Regions from separate parts of the Psychrosphaera aquimarina genome, predicted to be linked through region 2. Evidence: predicted binding sites of a transcription regulator. Region 2 holds the regulator's gene; the other holds the start of a gene.
The links. Region 2 encodes FliA, which starts transcription of late flagellar genes. Its sites were predicted from a motif close to CTAAAGNTNNNNNNNNNNNNGCCGATA; they were not measured.

Region 1: pomA (flagellar motor protein PomA) is a predicted target of FliA. The motif match lies at 4,367-4,393, and genes of this name have one in related genera.

What each region holds. Positions count from the first base shown of each region.
Region 1 is NZ_JAWCUA010000010.1:725,717-734,585, reverse strand. Features, by position in the region: gene RT723_RS15360 (acyl carrier protein phosphodiesterase) at 1-320, opposite strand, end outside; gene RT723_RS15355 (4a-hydroxytetrahydrobiopterin dehydratase) at 328-639, opposite strand; gene thiI (tRNA uracil 4-sulfurtransferase ThiI) at 875-2,329, opposite strand; gene RT723_RS15345 (flagellar motor protein MotB) at 2,517-3,452, opposite strand; gene pomA (flagellar motor protein PomA) at 3,509-4,270, opposite strand; gene xseB (exodeoxyribonuclease VII small subunit) at 4,537-4,788, shown strand; gene ispA ((2E,6E)-farnesyl diphosphate synthase) at 4,791-5,726, shown strand; gene dxs (1-deoxy-D-xylulose-5-phosphate synthase) at 5,735-7,624, shown strand; gene RT723_RS15320 (O-acetylhomoserine aminocarboxypropyltransferase/cysteine synthase family protein) at 7,698-8,869, opposite strand, start outside.
Region 2 is NZ_JAWCUA010000007.1:169,618-178,486, forward strand. Features, by position in the region: gene RT723_RS07395 (ParA family protein) at 1-667, opposite strand, end outside; gene RT723_RS07400 (OmpA family protein) at 677-1,642, opposite strand; gene RT723_RS07405 (flagellar motor protein) at 1,654-2,403, opposite strand; gene RT723_RS07410 (protein-glutamate methylesterase/protein-glutamine glutaminase) at 2,396-3,565, opposite strand; gene RT723_RS07415 (chemotaxis protein CheA) at 3,586-5,691, opposite strand; gene RT723_RS07420 (protein phosphatase CheZ) at 5,708-6,469, opposite strand; gene cheY (chemotaxis response regulator CheY) at 6,488-6,871, opposite strand; gene RT723_RS07430 (RNA polymerase sigma factor FliA) at 6,936-7,658, opposite strand; partial or broken gene RT723_RS07435 (MinD/ParA family protein) at 7,669-8,522, opposite strand; gene flhF (flagellar biosynthesis GTPase FlhF) at 8,515-8,869, opposite strand, start outside.

The DNA of each region.
Region 1 (8,869 bases), on a different contig from region 2:
TCTGCATAACACTCTTTGGCAAAACGATTAAGTGACTGGTGATGAAATTGATCAAAATTTAACGCCAGCTGATGATCATACAAAACGTCAATAATAATCCCGCCGTAACGTCTTAATTTACCAAGTTGCACGGTTAATGATCTTGTATAGCGGTGAGCATCTGTGAACGAATCGATTGAGCGGTGTAATTGAATACCTTGTTTAATTTCATTATCAAAATTTAGCCCACTGACTTGCCCTTTCACAAAATCGCCTAATAAACTGCCTGTTTTAGAAGTATTTGTGACGTTTGCTAAGTGCACATGGGCTAAGTAATTCATAATGCGCTTATTGTTCTAACAACTTTTCCATACGTTTAATCATTTTAAAGTCTAAATCGGACAACCCACCAACGTCATGAGTGGTTAATTTAACATCAACTTTATTCCAAACATTAAACCACTCTGGATGATGGATTAACTTTTCAGCGTGCATGGCTACTTGTGTCATCCAACCAAATGCCTGAATAAAATTTTTAAATACAAACTGCTTTTGCAGTTTACCGTCAATAATAGCCCATTGTTTATCGTCTGGTAACGAGTTATTTATGTCAGCTAATTGCTCAATGATCTCTTGTTCTGTTTGTTTTATTGCAGCCATATTTATTCCAATAATTTTATCTATATGCTTATGATGCCAAGGGATAAAGAGAATTAATACTTCTCCCTCATTGAAAGTTAACGCTAGTCGATTGCAAATGTACACTTCTATCTACAGCATCCCTTTGCAATTTTTATCTATGAAAATGGTAAAGGGATGTTTAAGTACAAAAAAGCGATCGCGTTATTGCTAACGGATCGCTCATTTATTGATTATTTATCCAATAAAACAATAATTATTTACGATAAACCTTAACCGTTTTAAAGCCATTTTCGTGCAATAATAAAGCTTGTAAACGGCTCATCACTCCACGATCACAATATAGGAAGTAAGGTTTGCTCTGATCTAAGTCACCAAACTTGGTCGCTAGTTTAAAGAATGGTATTTCAATGACTTCAATCCCTTCTAAAACTAATGGTGAATCGTCGGTTTCATCAGGACTCCGCACATCAACCACAACCGCATCAACAGGCAGCTCAGTGACTTGTTCAAGCTCTTGAACTTCTTCAGCGGCTTGTTTGGCGATATCACGAATATCCATTACATCCGCATTATTCACCGCATCATCTAAGATACTCATATCAAAGTTTGATTCCGCTGCAATAATCTCTGATAACACTGCACGGGTTGTTGGTTTTTTAGAGATAACACCACAATATTCTGGCATGGCCGCAGCAAAATCGTGCGTACCTATTTTACGAGAAGTATCAATAATCTCCGCTTTATCCAAATGGATAAGAGGACGCAAAATAAGAGTTTCTGTTACGCGGTCAATTACATTTAAGTTTGTTAACGTTTGGCTAGAAACCTGCCCTAAACTTTCACCAGTCACTAATGCTTTAATGCCTAAACGGTCTGCTACTTGTGATGCAGCTCGCATCATCATGCGTTTAAGGACAACACCCATTAATCCGTTATCTATTTTAGTTAATATCTCGGCTACTACTGGATCAAAATCAACGGCGATGAACTTAGTTTTATGTGAGCTGCTGTAACGTTTCCAAATTTCATAAGATACTTGTTTAACACCAATCTCATGTTCTTTACCACCTAAGTTAAAGAAGCAGAAATGAGTACGAGCACCTCGGCGCATCAAATGATAAGTGGCAACACCTGAATCAAAACCACCTGAAATCAAAGACAGAACATCTTCTTGGGTAGGAAGAGGCATACCGCCTAAACCTTTATGATGCGTTTTAATGACTTGAAAACGGTCTTCACGTAATTCAGCTTTAACGGTTATCTCCGGTTTTCTTAAAGAAACTTTAGCCGACTCAACGGCTTGATTTAATCCACCACCGATATAACGCTCTAATTCAGACGAAGTAAAATCATGTGTTCCTGAACGTTTAATACGGACACAAAAAGTTTTACCCTCTATTTCACTTTGCCAATGGCGAGCAACATCTTTAAATGCAGTATCAAAATCAACAAATGGATATTCAACCACTTCATTGTATTGATCGACACCGGGAATACGAGACACCGCGTCTATGATCTCCAGCTCTAATTCACGGGATAAATCAGGTGTCTCAATAACCACATCACTCCAGCGAGCGATTACATGCGCCGACTCATAAATACGCTTAACAATAACGCGTATATTTGACTCTAATAATTTGCTAAAGCGCTTACGTACTGAGCGACTTTTAATGTTTATTTCTGGATGGTATTTTACGATTAATCTCATAACTTCTCATTGGTGTTGTAACCACATTACCAATGTTTGAAAGGATTCAATTGGCATGCAAGTAGGCTAGACCTAAAAATTGGCGAGATTATACACTTGATTGGCGGTGTGGAAAAGCGTAGAGAGAATTAACACCAACTTCAATAACATAGATGGTGTTATAAGAAATAGCTGCAATTAACCACAGCTATTCTTGTACGTTACTCATTCTAATTGGGTCGGACTCCATAGCTTTACCTTGCATGATAGAGATCTCTACCCGACGATTACGTTTACGGTTCACTTCCGAGTCATTTGGAACTAATGGGCGCGTATCCGCATGGCCCGTAATTATTAGTCTAGATTTATCAAAGCCTGGTGCATTAAGCATTTCAATTGCCACCGCCACAGCGCGTTTTGAAGATAATTCCCAATTGCTTGAAAACAATTCATTAGTCACATTTATATCATCCGAATGTCCAGAGACGGTCACTTCACCTGGCACATCATTCAACAAAATAGCGATCTTTCTGACAATAGGTTTAAATTGATTTTGTAAATACGCCGAGCCTGATGGGAAAGCCCCATTTTCACGAATTCGAATTATTATCTGTTGGCCTAACGATTCTAATTCTATCGCGCCATCGATAATTTCTTGTTCAAGTTGTTGAGCCACTTTTTTCATTAACTCATTAACTTCTTCTTGCTCAGCGGCTGCTTCTGATGAACTTTCTGATTCAGATTCTGCGGTTGCAGAACTCATTCCACCACGAAGTTCTGCGGTTTGCTCTTGGCGTCCACCAGCAGATTCATCTTCACCTTCTTCAAACTCTAATACTTGTTGGGTGATCTCTATGGTTTGTTGCTGCAAAATAGGAATAGGGGTTGGATCAGGGCGACCTGGGCGAAACTCTTGGGCAATAACTGAGGTCCCTTTTGGGATATCTTTAACTTCAAGTTTGTTTTGAACACCAAAAGCAAACTTCATTGAGCCCGCTATTTGTTTAAACTTTAATACGTCCATTTCCGCGAAGGATAATAACAATACGAAGAAACACATCAACAATGACATGAGATCGGCGAAGGTTCCCATCCATGCGGGCAGACCTTCGGGAGGACATTTTGGGCATTCTTCTTCAGACATTCTATTCTCAGTTCAGTTTAAGGGGCAACACGTTTAAACAATCGGGACTTGCCCTACTATTCTTCTGTGTTCACTTCACGTTTTGATGCTGGTAAATAGTTACGTAATACACCTTCAATGACTTTTGGATTTTGACCATCTTGAATGCCTAACACACCATCCATGATCAAACTTTGATTTAGTTTTTCTTCTTGTCCGCGTAATCCTAATTTATTCGACATAGGCAATGCGATTACGTTGGCCAAAAAGGCACCGTATAATGTTGTTAACAAAGCAACCGCCATCGCAGGTCCAATTGATTTTGGGTCATCCATGTTTGATAACATAGCAACCAAACCAACCAAAGTTCCTATCATCCCCATCGCTGGACCAATGTCCCCTAAGGTTTTGAAGATACCCGCGCCTAAATCATGACGTTCTGTGGTTAACGATATATCTTTAGATAAGGTGGCACGAACAACATCACCATCATGGCCATCAACTAATAGGTCGACACCTTTTTGTAAAAAATCATTAGAGATTTCAGCTTCTTCTAACGCTAAAAAACCACCTTTTCTGGCAGCATCGGCAAGTTCAACAATTTTTTCGATGAGTTCTTCAGGCGTTTCAATTTTGAATGAGAAGGCTTTACCGGCAATTTTACCTGCGCTGATAAATTGAGTTAATGTGTAGTTTGCTAACAAAACAAAGGTTGACCCACCAAAAACGATAGCAACCGATGGAACATCGATAAACATTCCTAACCCGCCACCCATGATCATTGCCATGACAATGAAACCGATAGCGCCAATTATTCCAACAATCGTTGCGATATCCACTTTTAACTCCTAGTTGTTGGTTGATGTATTACCCGTTAGCTCAAGTCTACAAATAATAAAATATGGTTCGCCAGAAACAGACTCTAACACTTTAATTATCGACAGATTTTCCTGCAACTTAAATATATTCAAACGCTTATATTGTTAACTGGTTAAACTTTAGACCACTTATCTCAATATTAATGGATTCTGATTGAATAAACACCCCTTGTACTGTAATTTACACAGCTAATTTTCAACTGGCGAGCAATTGAATTAAGGTTAACATGACAACCAAAAAATCCGTTTCATTTGAAACTGCAATTAGTGAACTAGAAAACATAGTATCTCAACTTGAGTCCGGTGATCTTGAGCTAGAACAATCTCTAGCGTTATTTGAACGCGGAATAGAATTAACTCGTCTAAGCCAGTCAAAACTGCAAGAAGCAGAGCAAAAAGTGCAAATACTGATGGCCAAACAAGACCAGTTGGAACTGCAACCTTTTGCGGCTAACGAACAAGCGCTTGGTGAAGGTTAACCATGGGGTTACCAGAACAAGATTCATCTAATATTGGATTACAAGACGCGATTGTTCAATATAAAACAAGAATTGAGCAGTTCTTAACACAAGTGTTAAGTGCTGCCACAGTTGATGAAATCATCTTAAAAGAGGCAATGGAATATTCGTTGTTATTAGGCGGCAAGCGCCTTCGCCCATTTTTGGTTTATGCCACGGGCGGATTATTCAAAGCAGACTTGCACGACTTAGATGCGCCAGCCGCTGCATTAGAAGCCATCCATACTTATAGCTTGATCCATGATGATCTTCCAGCGATGGATGATGACGAATTGCGACGAGGCAGTCCAACCTGTCATATCAAATTTGATGAAGCCACTGCAATTTTAGCCGGTGATACCCTGCAGTCTTTTGCATTTAATGTTTTATCTTCACATGATTACCAGCAAGTGACTGCGCCCCAGATTGTAAAGATGTTTAGCTTATTAACCCAAGCCGCAACGGACATGTGTGCTGGACAATCAATTGACTTGCAACAAACCAATACATTAAATACCACTAAATTAGAAACCGATGTTTTATTAATTAATTTAAAAGAAATGCATCGTTTAAAAACAGGTGCCCTGATCAAGTCAGCAGTATTATTGGGTGCCACTTGTGGTAACGCTAACGAACAAGAGATTGAAATTTTAAGTCAATATGCCGATGCTATTGGACTGGCATTTCAAGTTTGGGATGATGTATTAGACATCACTTCAGACACTCTTACCTTAGGTAAACCGCAAGGTTCCGATGTGGCTGCAAATAAAACCACCTATCCTGCGTTGCTTGGGCTTGACGGTGCCAGAATAAAAGCTAAAAATTTAATTACGCAAGCAGTACACGCTTTGCAACAATTACCGTACAATACGCAGCAATTAGAGCAACTCGCTTATTACATCATTGAACGAGACCATTAAGTTCACTTATGACAGTAGACATTTCAAATTACCCGAATTTACAAAAAGCGTTAACCCCTCCGCAGTTACGTAAAGTCCCTCAAGAACAGTTGGGCTTAGTATGCAAAGAGTTACGCGACTATTTATTAAGTTCGGTAAGTAAAAGTTCAGGCCATTTTGCCTCAGGACTTGGCACAGTAGAACTCACTGTTGCGTTACATTACGTATATAACACTCCGTACGACCGAATAATTTGGGATGTAGGTCATCAAGCTTACCCGCACAAAATTATTACCGGCCGAGCCGATCAAATTCATAGTATTCGTCAAAAAGACGGACTTCATCCATTCCCTTGGCGTGAAGAAAGTGAATACGACACGTTAAGTGTGGGTCATTCTTCAACGTCTATTAGTGCGGCATTAGGCATGGCTGTTGGTGCACAAGCGGCCCATAAAGCTGATCCAAGCCAAGACATCAGAAAAGTCTGTGCGGTTATTGGCGATGGTGCTATGACGGCAGGTATGGCTTTTGAAGCGATGAATCATGCAGGTGATATTAAACCGGATATGTTAGTTGTCCTTAATGATAACGACATGTCTATTTCTGAAAACGTAGGTGCGTTAAATAGCCACATGGCTAAACTGCTTTCTGGCAGCCTTTATACTACGTTTAGAGAAAGCAGCAAAAAACTGTTAAGTGGCCTTCCTCCAATCAAAGAATTAGCCGGACGTGCCGAAGAACATTTAAAAGGCATGGTTGTACCAAGTACGATATTTGAAGAACTTGGTTTTAATTATATTGGTCCAATTGACGGGCACGATGTAAAAGGTCTGGTCGATACCCTACGTAACATGCGTAATTTATCTGGCCCACAGTTTTTACATATAGTGACCAAAAAAGGCAAAGGTTATGAACCTGCCGAACAAGATCCAATTAAATACCATGCCGTGCCTAAATTTGATCCGGCGTTAACGTCTTTACCTGCATCTAAAAATAGCCAACCAACTTATTCTAAAATATTTGGGGATTGGTTATGTGATATGGCGGGACAAGATCCTAAATTAATGGCTGTGACACCAGCCATGCGTGAAGGCTCTGGTATGGTTGCCTTTTCTAAACAGTTCCCAGAACAATACTTTGATGTAGCCATTGCAGAACAACATGCCGTTACTTATGCCGCGGGATTAGCCTGTGAAGGATTTAATCCGGTTGTGGCTATCTATTCTAGTTTCTTGCAACGCGCTTATGATCAATTAATCCATGATGTAGCCATCATGAATTTACCTGTATTATTTGCCATTGATAGAGCCGGTATTGTAGGTGCCGACGGTCCAACTCACCAAGGCACATTTGATTTAAGCTTTTTACGTTGCATTCCAAACTTAGTGATTATGACACCAAGCGATGAAAATGAATGTCGTCAAATGTTATACACGGGTCACATATTAGATAAACCAGCTGCGGTTCGATACCCTAGAGGTGTAGGCCGTGGTGTTGAAGCGCAAAAAATTATGGTTGAGCTTGAAATTGGCAAAGCCAATATCGTGTCTGAAACCGCACAAGATAAATTAGTTATTTTAAACTTTGGAACGTTTTTGGCTGAAGCTGAGATTGCCGCTGAACAATTATATGCATCCGTGGTTGATATGCGATTTGTTAAACCAATGGACTTAGCTTTATTAGATAAAGTTGCAGCTCAATACAAGACCATTGTCACTATTGAAGACAATGCCATTGCAGGCGGAGCGGGTTCTGGGGTTAATGAATACCTTAACGCTAAAGGATTTAATAACTCGGTATTAAATATTGGCTTACCTGATCAGTTTATTAAACACGGTACCCAAGAAGAAATTTACCAAGAACTCTTGTTAGATGCTAAAGGGTTACAACAACAGATAGAAACTTTTATTAATCGATAAATGTCATTAATAAGTTGGCTAAACCGTTATTAAACGAGATTAGCCAACTTACTTTTCCTTATTAATCTTACTTCTATGCCTTATCTAACGCTTGGCTAACATCTGCGATGATATCGTCTATATGTTCGATACCCACAGAGATTCTAATAAGGTCAGCGCTGACACCTGCAGAAGCTAACTCTTTTTCGTTTAGCTGACGATGGGTTGTAGAAGCTGGATGACAAGCCAATGATTTAGCATCACCTATATTCACTAAGCGTAAAATCATCCCAAGTGAGTCGATAAATTTTGAACAGGCTTCAATGCCACCTTCAAGTCCAAAACTTAAAATACCAGAGGCTTTGGAATTTGTGATCTCTTTGCATTTTTCATAATACGGGCTTTCTGGCAATGCTGCGTAATTAACCCATTTTACTTTTTTATGTTGTTGTAAGAATGCAGCCAGTTTTTCAGCATTTTCACAATGACGTTCCATTCTCAAACCAAGAGTTTCTAACCCTTGCATAATTTGGAACGCATTCATAGGTGATATAGCAGCGCCTGTATTTCTAAGTGGCACAACACGACAACGTCCAATATAGGCAGCAGCACCTAACGCCTCGGTATATACAACATCATGATAAGAAGGGTCTGGTTGATTTAATACTGGAAAACGGGCTTTATTCGCTACCCAATCAAACTTACCAGAGTCAACTATTGCACCGCCAATGGACGTACCATGTCCACCAATGTATTTAGTCAGAGAATGCACAACTATGTCTGCGCCTAACTCAAATGGGCGGCATAAAAACGGCGTGGCAACCGTATTATCAACAATAAGTGGAACACCATGTTTATGAGCAATTTCAGCTAAACGTTTGATATCAACAATATTGCCAGCAGGGTTGCCTATCGACTCACAAAAGATTGCTTTGGTATTGTCATCAATAGCAGCATCAAAGCCGTCAAAGTCATCACATGACACCATACGTGCTTCAATACCTTGTCTTGGTAAAGAATGAGCAAAGAAGTTATACGTACCGCCATACAGTTGGCTAGTACTAACTATATTATCACCTGATTCACAAATACACTCAATGGCATACGTGATAGCAGCCATTCCTGAAGCAACGCATAATGCGGCGATGCCCCCTTCCATTGCTGCAACCCGTTTCTCTAACACATCGGTGGTTGGGTTCATTATACGCGTGTATATATTGCCCGGTACTTTAAGGTCAAATAAATCAGCTCCATGCTGGGTATTAT
Region 2 (8,869 bases):
TGAATTTTGTATCAATGGGGATAACACCTTCCCACACTTTATTACCGTAGGTATCTCGTAATTCACGATAAGCGGCAATCGATGCTTTTGTTCTCTTGTCATACATAGTTGGTATAACACAAATATCGTAGGTTTTAGATTGAGATGTTTGGATCAACTCCATTGTTCGGTACATGCGCTCTAAGCCCTTTAACGCCATACATTCAGTTTGTACTGGAATTAATACTTTGTCACATGCGGCAAGTGCATTTACCATCAATACACCTAATACCGGTGGACAGTCAATTAAGACATAATCAAAGTCACTTGCAAACTTAGTGAGCGCTTTTTTGACAATTAATCCCATTCCTGGCTTTTTACTTAAAATACCATCTAATGTCGCCATGGCCATCGTGGCGGGTAATATACTTAAATTGTCTACTGGCGTTTCCCAGATACATAAATTCCAATCATCACGGTTCATGCTATCTGATTGAGTAAATACATTGTATACCCCGTGTTCAAGCTCTTCTGAATCAATACCGAAATAATAAGTTAATGAAGCATGTGGATCGGTATCTAACATTAAGACCTTATGGCCTTGTTGGGCCAAAATAGCACCTAAAGTAACGACGGTTGTCGTTTTACCGACTCCACCTTTTTGATTCGCAACTGTCCAGATCTTCAATTTATTCACCTACTGGTCTTTATCGTTTGCTGTTCGTTCTTGATCTTTTCTGGTTGTGATCCTCAAACCACCATGTGGTAGTTTTATAACTTGGATCTCATCTTCATCAGACGCCATCTTAGATACTTTATCCGTTAAATCTTGTTGTAATTTAACTTTATCATCCGATACTTCATCATGCTCTAACCCAAATTTCGATAATGCAATGACAACTCTGCGATTCTTCGCTCGGCCTTCAACGGTTTCATTTGTCGCAATGGGATCATTTGAACCATTGGCTTTAATTGCAAGTCGTTGTTGGGTGATGCCAAAATCTTCTAACAAACTAGTTACAGATGCAGCACGAGCTGCAGATAATTGCCAATTAGAAGTAAATATTTCATTGTTAATAGCAAGGCTATCCGTATAACCTCTTATTTCAATATGGTTATTTACACTCGATAATACTTTAGCTATTTGATTTAAAATTATAGAAGCCGCAGGGCTTGCTGTGGCACTACCCGATGCGAATAACATACCTGAATTTAACTCAATCGTTAACCAATCATCATCCAACTCAAACTTTGCTAATCCATTTTCAGTCAATTGGTACAATGCCATTTGCATATCATGTTTTAAACCTTGTAAAGGGTTACCCAGTTTTTTATCTAAAGACTCTGTAATTGATAAATCTTCAGTGGTTAACTTAGGTCCTTTCTCTGGCAGTAAGTGATTGCCGTCAAGTAACTCGTTTTGAGCAACTTGATTCATTAATAAACCTTCACCTTGAGAACCTTTGCCTTTATCGCCAGCGATTTGAAAAACTTTGCCCAACGACTCTGATAAGACATTAAAAGAATCTTCTTTCACGATTGCAGAAGCATATAAAACAACAAATAAAGCAAACATAAGGGTCATATAATCAGCATAGGAAACCATCCAACGTTCTTGACTTGGATGTTTGCTTAACTCACTAACGCGTCTTAGTCGGCCCATACGTTATTACTCTATACAAATTCACGTTGATAAGCGTCTAACTTTCTGGAAATATTCTGTGGGTTTTCTCCGTTTGCAGTACTTAGCAAACCAAGAATGATCATTTCGCGGTATAAAAGTTCTTCATCAATTTGTGTTTTTAGCTTTTCGCCAAAAGGGATAAATAATAAATTTGCACTGGCAACACCATATATTGTGGCTACAAATGCCGTTGCTATACCTTGGCCTAAGACAAGAGGATCATTAATGTTGGCCATTGCTTGGATCAAGCCTAATACAGCCCCAATAATCCCTATAGTTGGACTATATCCCCCCAGTGATTCGTATACATTAGCCGCTCTATTTTTATGTTCACTTTCTAGCTGGGCTTCTAACTCTAAAGATTCTCTAAGCACGTCTTTATCCACGCCATCGATTAACATCATTAAAGCTTTTTTTACAAAGGGATCTGTTTCTGTATGGACCTGATGTTCAAGCGCTAAAAAACCTTTTTGTCGAGCGATGTCAGCCCATTTACAAAGTTTCAGTTTATATAAATTGAAGTCATAAGTTGGCGATTTCCAAATTAATGGAAACAAGGTAATACTATGAATAAAATCTGATTTTGGCGTTTGCAACATAACGGCACCAAAAGTGCCACCAAACACAATAATAAAAGCAGGTAACTGAAATAAAGCGGATATGCCACCTCCTTCAACCGCGTAACCACCAAAAACAGCAGCGATAGCAATCACTAAGCCTGTAAAGGCAAGCTTATCCATAGTTTAGCTCTTTTAAAATTGCAGGCCCCATTTCATCTAATGAGATGTTTTCTTCTGCAATACCAGCAACCGTGACCGCTTGAGGCATTCCATAAACAACACAGCTCTGTTCGTCTTGAGCCCAAATTTTACCACCGCGTTGTTTCAACATTCTTGAACCCTCACGGCCATCAGCTCCCATGCCAGTTAGAATGACCCCTAACACATCACCACCATATATTTTTGCGGCGCTACCAAAAGATAAATCAACGCTAGGCTTGTACGTCATTTTGGCTGAATTATCTTCTAATATTTTTATCGTCGCGTTTGGTGCTCGTCCTTCAATCAACATTTGTTTACCGCCAGGCGCTAAATATGCAACCCCAGGTCTTAATACATCGCCATGTTCAGCTTCTTTTACTGAGATCTTACATAACGAATTTAATCGAACCGCAAATGCTGGTGTAAAGGCTGCTGGCATATGCTGTACTAAAATGATGGGTAAATTAAAATTACTTGGTAAACTTGTAAGTACTTTTTGTAATGCTACAGGACCTCCAGTTGAAGTGCCTATCGCTAGTAACTTATAACTTTTGCCTGACGACTTTCTAGCCACATTACTTCGGCTAATCGATGGACGGCCCAAGTTATTTGATAATGACGATGTTGTAGACCTAGCAGATATACCTGAAGTAGGTCTGGATAAACTAGATGTAGGAGTTCTTGTGGAGGTTGAACTGGTCAACGTTGACGAAGGCGCTCTTACAGGTCGTCGCATCATGCCAGAGCGTCGACCTAAGGCATGTACTCTGTCTTGAAGAACCTTGGTCCCTTCTTTTTTATCCTTTGCAATGTCTTCAAACTTTTTAGGTAAAAAGTCTAAAGCACCGGCTTCTAATGCATCTAAAGTCGCTTTAGCACCATCATGAGTCAGTGATGAAAACATGATTATTGGTGTCGGTGACTCTTTCATTATATGACGGACAGCGGTAATACCGTCCATCACCGGCATTTCAATATCCATGGTAACAACATCAGGCCGTAAGGATTTAGTTTTATCAACCGCGTCTTTTCCGTTAACAGCATCACCTACAACCTGTAAATCAGGATGTGCGTTTAATATCTCAGCGACTCTGCGTCTAAAAAATGCTGAGTCATCTACCACCAATACTTTTATAGCCATTTGATATTATATTTAAGCCTTTAATTTAAACGACGGGCGTAATGTTTAAATAAATTTGGTACATCAAAAATCAACGCAATCCCACCATCAGATGTAATGGTTGCTCCCGCCATACCCGGCGTTCCTTGCAACATAGCATCTAATGGTTTAATAACCACTTCTTCTTGACCAATCAATGAGTCCACAACAAAACCAACTTGTTGAGTACCAATTTGCACAACAACAACATGACCTTCTTTTCTATCCGCACTCGATTTTGGATTTTTCACTAACCAGTCTTCAAGATAAAATAATGGGATAGCACGTTCTCTTACCGTTACCGTTTTCTGACCATCGACTATATTCGTTTTAGTTAAGTCTAAATGTATGATCTCATTAACTGTTGATAAAGGTAAGGCAAAAATAAGGTCACCCACCACTACCATCAATGTTGGCAAGATTGCTAATGTTAATGGCACTTTAATTTGTAGTATTGTGCCTTTACCTAATTCTGATTGAATCTCTACTGAGCCATTTAACTGTGTGATCTTTGTTTTCACCACATCCATTCCAACACCACGACCTGAAATCTCTGAAATTTCAGTTTTGGTTGAAAATCCTGGAGCAAAAATTAAGTTATACGCTTCAGTATCTGACAAACGGGCCGCTGAATCAGCATCTAACACCCCTTTATCTATAGCAATTTGTTTCAGCTTTTCTGGGTCCATCCCTTTACCATCATCTTCGATAGTTAAAAGAATGTGATCGCCTTCTTGTGACGCAGAAAGACGTACAGTACCCATTCTCGGTTTACCTGCACCTTCACGGTCATCTGGCATTTCAATACCATGGTCAACTGAGTTTCTCACTAAATGGACCAATGGATCCGCGAGCGCTTCAACCAAGTTTTTATCTAAATCAGTTTCTTCACCAACTAACTCTAACGTGATTTCTTTGTTTAAGCTTCGAGACAAATCCCTTACAACTCTAGGGAAACGTCCAAACACCTTTTTGATAGGCTGCATGCGGGTTTTCATTACCGCACCTTGCAAGTCACCGGTGACAACATCTAAATTTGATATTGCTTTCGTCATTGCTTCATCTGAGCCAAAACTAACACCTAGACTCACTAAACGATTTCGGACAAGTACTAACTCACCCACCATATTCATGATTTCATCTAAACGTTTAGTATCAACCCGGACTGTTGTTTCAGCTTGAGGTGCTGCTTTTTCTTTCACAGGAGCTTTAACAGCAGCAATAGGTGCTGGTGCTGAAGGTTTAGCTGCTGGAGCTGGCACCGGCTTTTTAGGTGGTGTAGGTGCTGGAGCGGCCTGTTCAGGTTCTTTTGGTGTTGGTGAAGGTTTATTACCTTTAGTTGGCGAAGCACCTTTACCATGAAGTTCATCTAATAACGATTCAAATTCGTCGTCACTTATTTCATCACCACCAAAATTAGGTGGTGCGATAGGATCTGGTTCTTTAGACTCAGATTTCGCGTCAACTTTGAATGATCCTTTACCATGAAGTTCATCTAATAAAGCTTCAAAATCATCATCGGAAATATCATCGCCAGAGCCAAAATCTGGCGTAGTTTGAGGAGCAACATCTTCTGTTTTTTCTGGGGTAGATGGTTTGCCATGAAGTTCATCTAATAAAGCTTCAAATTCATCTTCTGAGATTTCATTAATATCGCTACTATCATCTGAAACAGCAGTAGCTTCAGTTGATTCTACCGCAGTAGATTCATCTTCAGATTCTGGTGAACAATAACGATGAAGAGCATGTAATAATTCAGGGTCAGCAGGTGAAGGATCTTCACCAGCTTGTACTTGAGCAAACATTTCATTTACGGTATCAAGCGCTTGCAGAATAACATCCATTAACTCGGCTGTTACTTTGCGCTTTCCCGTTCTGAGAATATCAAACACATTCTCAGCACCGTGACACGCGTCAACTAAATTTGTTAAAGCTAAAAAGCCCGCTCCACCTTTGACAGTGTGAAAGCCTCGGAAAATTGAATTCAATAAACCAGCATTTTCTGGATCGTTTTCCAGTTCTACTAATTCTTCAGATAATAATTCTAATATTTCTGCTGCTTCAATTAAGAAATCTTGTAATATCTCTTGATCCACATCCAAAGCCATGCGGCCGCTCCCTAATCTAAAAGCCTAAACTTGACAACAAGTCGTCCACTTCATCTTGATTTGACACCGCATCTTCACGATTTTCAGCATCGATGATAGGACCTTCTACACCATTGTTATCGGCAGAAAGCTCTTTCTCATTAGCATTATTTGTATCATTCGATGTATTAGCATTTGGTTCGCCGAATACGGTAAGTAGGTGAATTAAACTATCTTCCACATCCTTAACTAATTCGATAACTCGTTTGATTACTTGGCCAGTTAAATCTTGAAAATCCTGGGCCATCATAATTTCAGTCATATGAGTGTGGATCTGAGCTGCATCGACTACAGCCCCTTCCATGAATTCATTAATGCTATAACAAAGAGATTTAAATTCGCCTAACTGAATTTGCCGCTGCATGAGTTTATCCCATTCAGGTTTTAATTCCGTCAGACTAGTATTTATTTTATCAGCCAGTGGCAAACTTGAGTCCACTGCATCCATAGTCTTGTTGGCTGCCTGTTCTGTCAAATTCATGACATAACTCAGTCTTTCTTTTGCGTCTGGAATATCATCCGTAGCCAGATTGGCAATTTTAGGATCAAGTTGAAAATTAGATAATGAATCATGAAGCTGTCGAGTCAATTTTCCAACTTCAGCAAATAATTCTTTATTCTCAGGGCTAGTTGCAGACATGAGTATTTCGTTGGCAGATTGGTCATCACCAGATTCAAGCGCAACAACGAGCGCTTTAGCCTCTTCTAGACTGATCTGCGGAGTTGTCTCTAACGACATATTTAACTCCTAATAAGATTATTCTAGACGTTCGAAAATCTTTTCTAACTTACCTTTGAGGGTAGCTGCTGTAAAAGGTTTAACAATATAACCATTAACACCAGCTTGCGCTGCTGCTACGATTTGTTCCTTTTTCGCTTCTGCGGTTACCATCATAACTGGCATATGTTTTAAGCTATCATCTTTACGTATCTCACGAAGAAGATCGATTCCTTGCATACCAGGCATATTCCAATCTGTTACTACAAAATCAAAATCACCATTTTGTAACATCGGTAATGCGGTACTGCCATCATCAGCTTCCTGTACATTGGTAAAACCAAGGTCACGAAGTAAGTTCTTGATGATTCTTCTCATTGTTGAAAAGTCATCAACAACTAGAATTTTCATGTTCTTATCCAAAGCATCCTCCAGTGAGGTAAATTAGTTGTCTTAATTATTAATTAAAATTAGGAAGTTACAAGTTTTATAACCATTCTTTTAATCTTGAACGCAATCTTATCATAGCTTGACTGTGAATTTGACTAACGCGTGATTCACTTACGTTCAAAACATCCCCAATTTCTCGTAAATTTAATTCGTCATCGTAATACAAAGATAATATCAATGCTTCTCTTTCAGGCAAGTTTTTAATTGCCGAAGAAATTGATTTTTTAAAAGAACTACTTTCAACGCCTACATATGTATCGTCTGCTTCGTAGTCTTCTTTAACTGATATCACATCTTCACTGACGCCCATATCATCGATACCGATGATTTTTCCGGCGTTCGCTTCTTTAAGCATGATGTGGTATTGAGCGAGTGATATATCAAGAGATTCAGCGACTTCAGTATCTTTTACATCTCGGCCTAAGTCAGCTTCTAATGTGGAAATTCTATCTGCAATCATTCTTGCATTTCGGTGAACTGATCTTGGAGTCCAATCACCTTTACGTATTTCATCTAACATAGAACCACGAATTCTAATGCCAGCGTACGTTTCAAAACTTGCACCTTTTGAACCATCAAAGTTTTTTGCTGCTTCTAACAAACCTATCATTCCAGCTTGAATCAAATCATCAACCAAAACACTGTCTGGTAACCTTGCGGCTAAATGATGAGCGATTCTTTTTACTAGAACAGAATGTTTCTCTAATAATTGAGAAATATCTACTTCTTGAGCCTCGTAGGCAGCAACTTTATTGTTCAAAACGTACCTCTCAATTGACCAATTGTTCTAAAAAGAACTCTAAGTTACCTGATGCGTGGGTAGGCACAGGCCAATGATCTATTTTTGTCGCTAAAGTTTTAAATGCTATGGCAGACGGAGAGCGAGGGAAAGCATCAACGATGGCTCTTTGACGACGTACTGCTTTTCTTAAATTTTCATCAAATGGGATAATAGCGGTTAACTCTAAATTAACATCTAAAAACCTATCTGTGACTAAGGTTAACTTTTTAAATAGGTTTTGCCCTTCTTTTAAGGTCCTTACCATGTTGGCAATGACTTTAAATTTGGCAACGCCATGATCTCTATTAAGAATTTTCATTAGTGCGTATGCATCGGTAATCGACGTTGGTTCATCTGTTACGACCACTAATACTTCTTGTGAGGCACGAGAGAATGAGAGTACCATATCTGAAATACCCGCAGCCGTATCTACTATAAATACATCGACTGGCGTTTTCATTTCACTAAATGCGCGTATCAAGCCGGCATGTTGAGATGGTGATAATTCAACCATATCAATTGAACCTGAAGTGGCAGGTACAATTTTCACCCCATGAGGACCTTCAACCAAAATATCGTCTAGTTCGGCTTCACCCGAGAGCACATGAGATAAGTTTTTTCTACTCTTAATCCCAACATGACATCACAGTTGGCAAGACCTAAATCGGCATCTAGTACTAATACACTTTTACCAGTTTGGGCGATTGCAATGGCCGTATTTAGTGAAACACTCGTTTTACCAACACCACCTTTACCACCAGTTACTGCTATTACTTTTGTTTTTTTCATCAAAGACATATATCTCAAGCCACTAGCCTGATCAGAACAGGTTTTATCAATCATACATGCCAACAGCTCTTGGCACTACCTTATTATGTTTCTTTCTAACTTTTTGTTTTAACTCAAACAATTGATTAGCTTTGTGCACAATTTTTTCACTATTTGCAACTCTTATATCTTCTGGCACTCTCTGACCGTTGGTTAAATAACCAATTGGTAACCGATTATGTATCGCAACACTCATTAATTCACCTAAACTAAGTGACTCATCTATCTTAGTAAAAATACAGCCAGAAAGTGGTATTGTTTTAAAATGTTGAACACTTTCTTGTAATACGCTCATTTGTGACGTTGCTGATAAAACTAAATAATTCTTAATATTAACTCTAGATTTGGTTAATAAATGATTT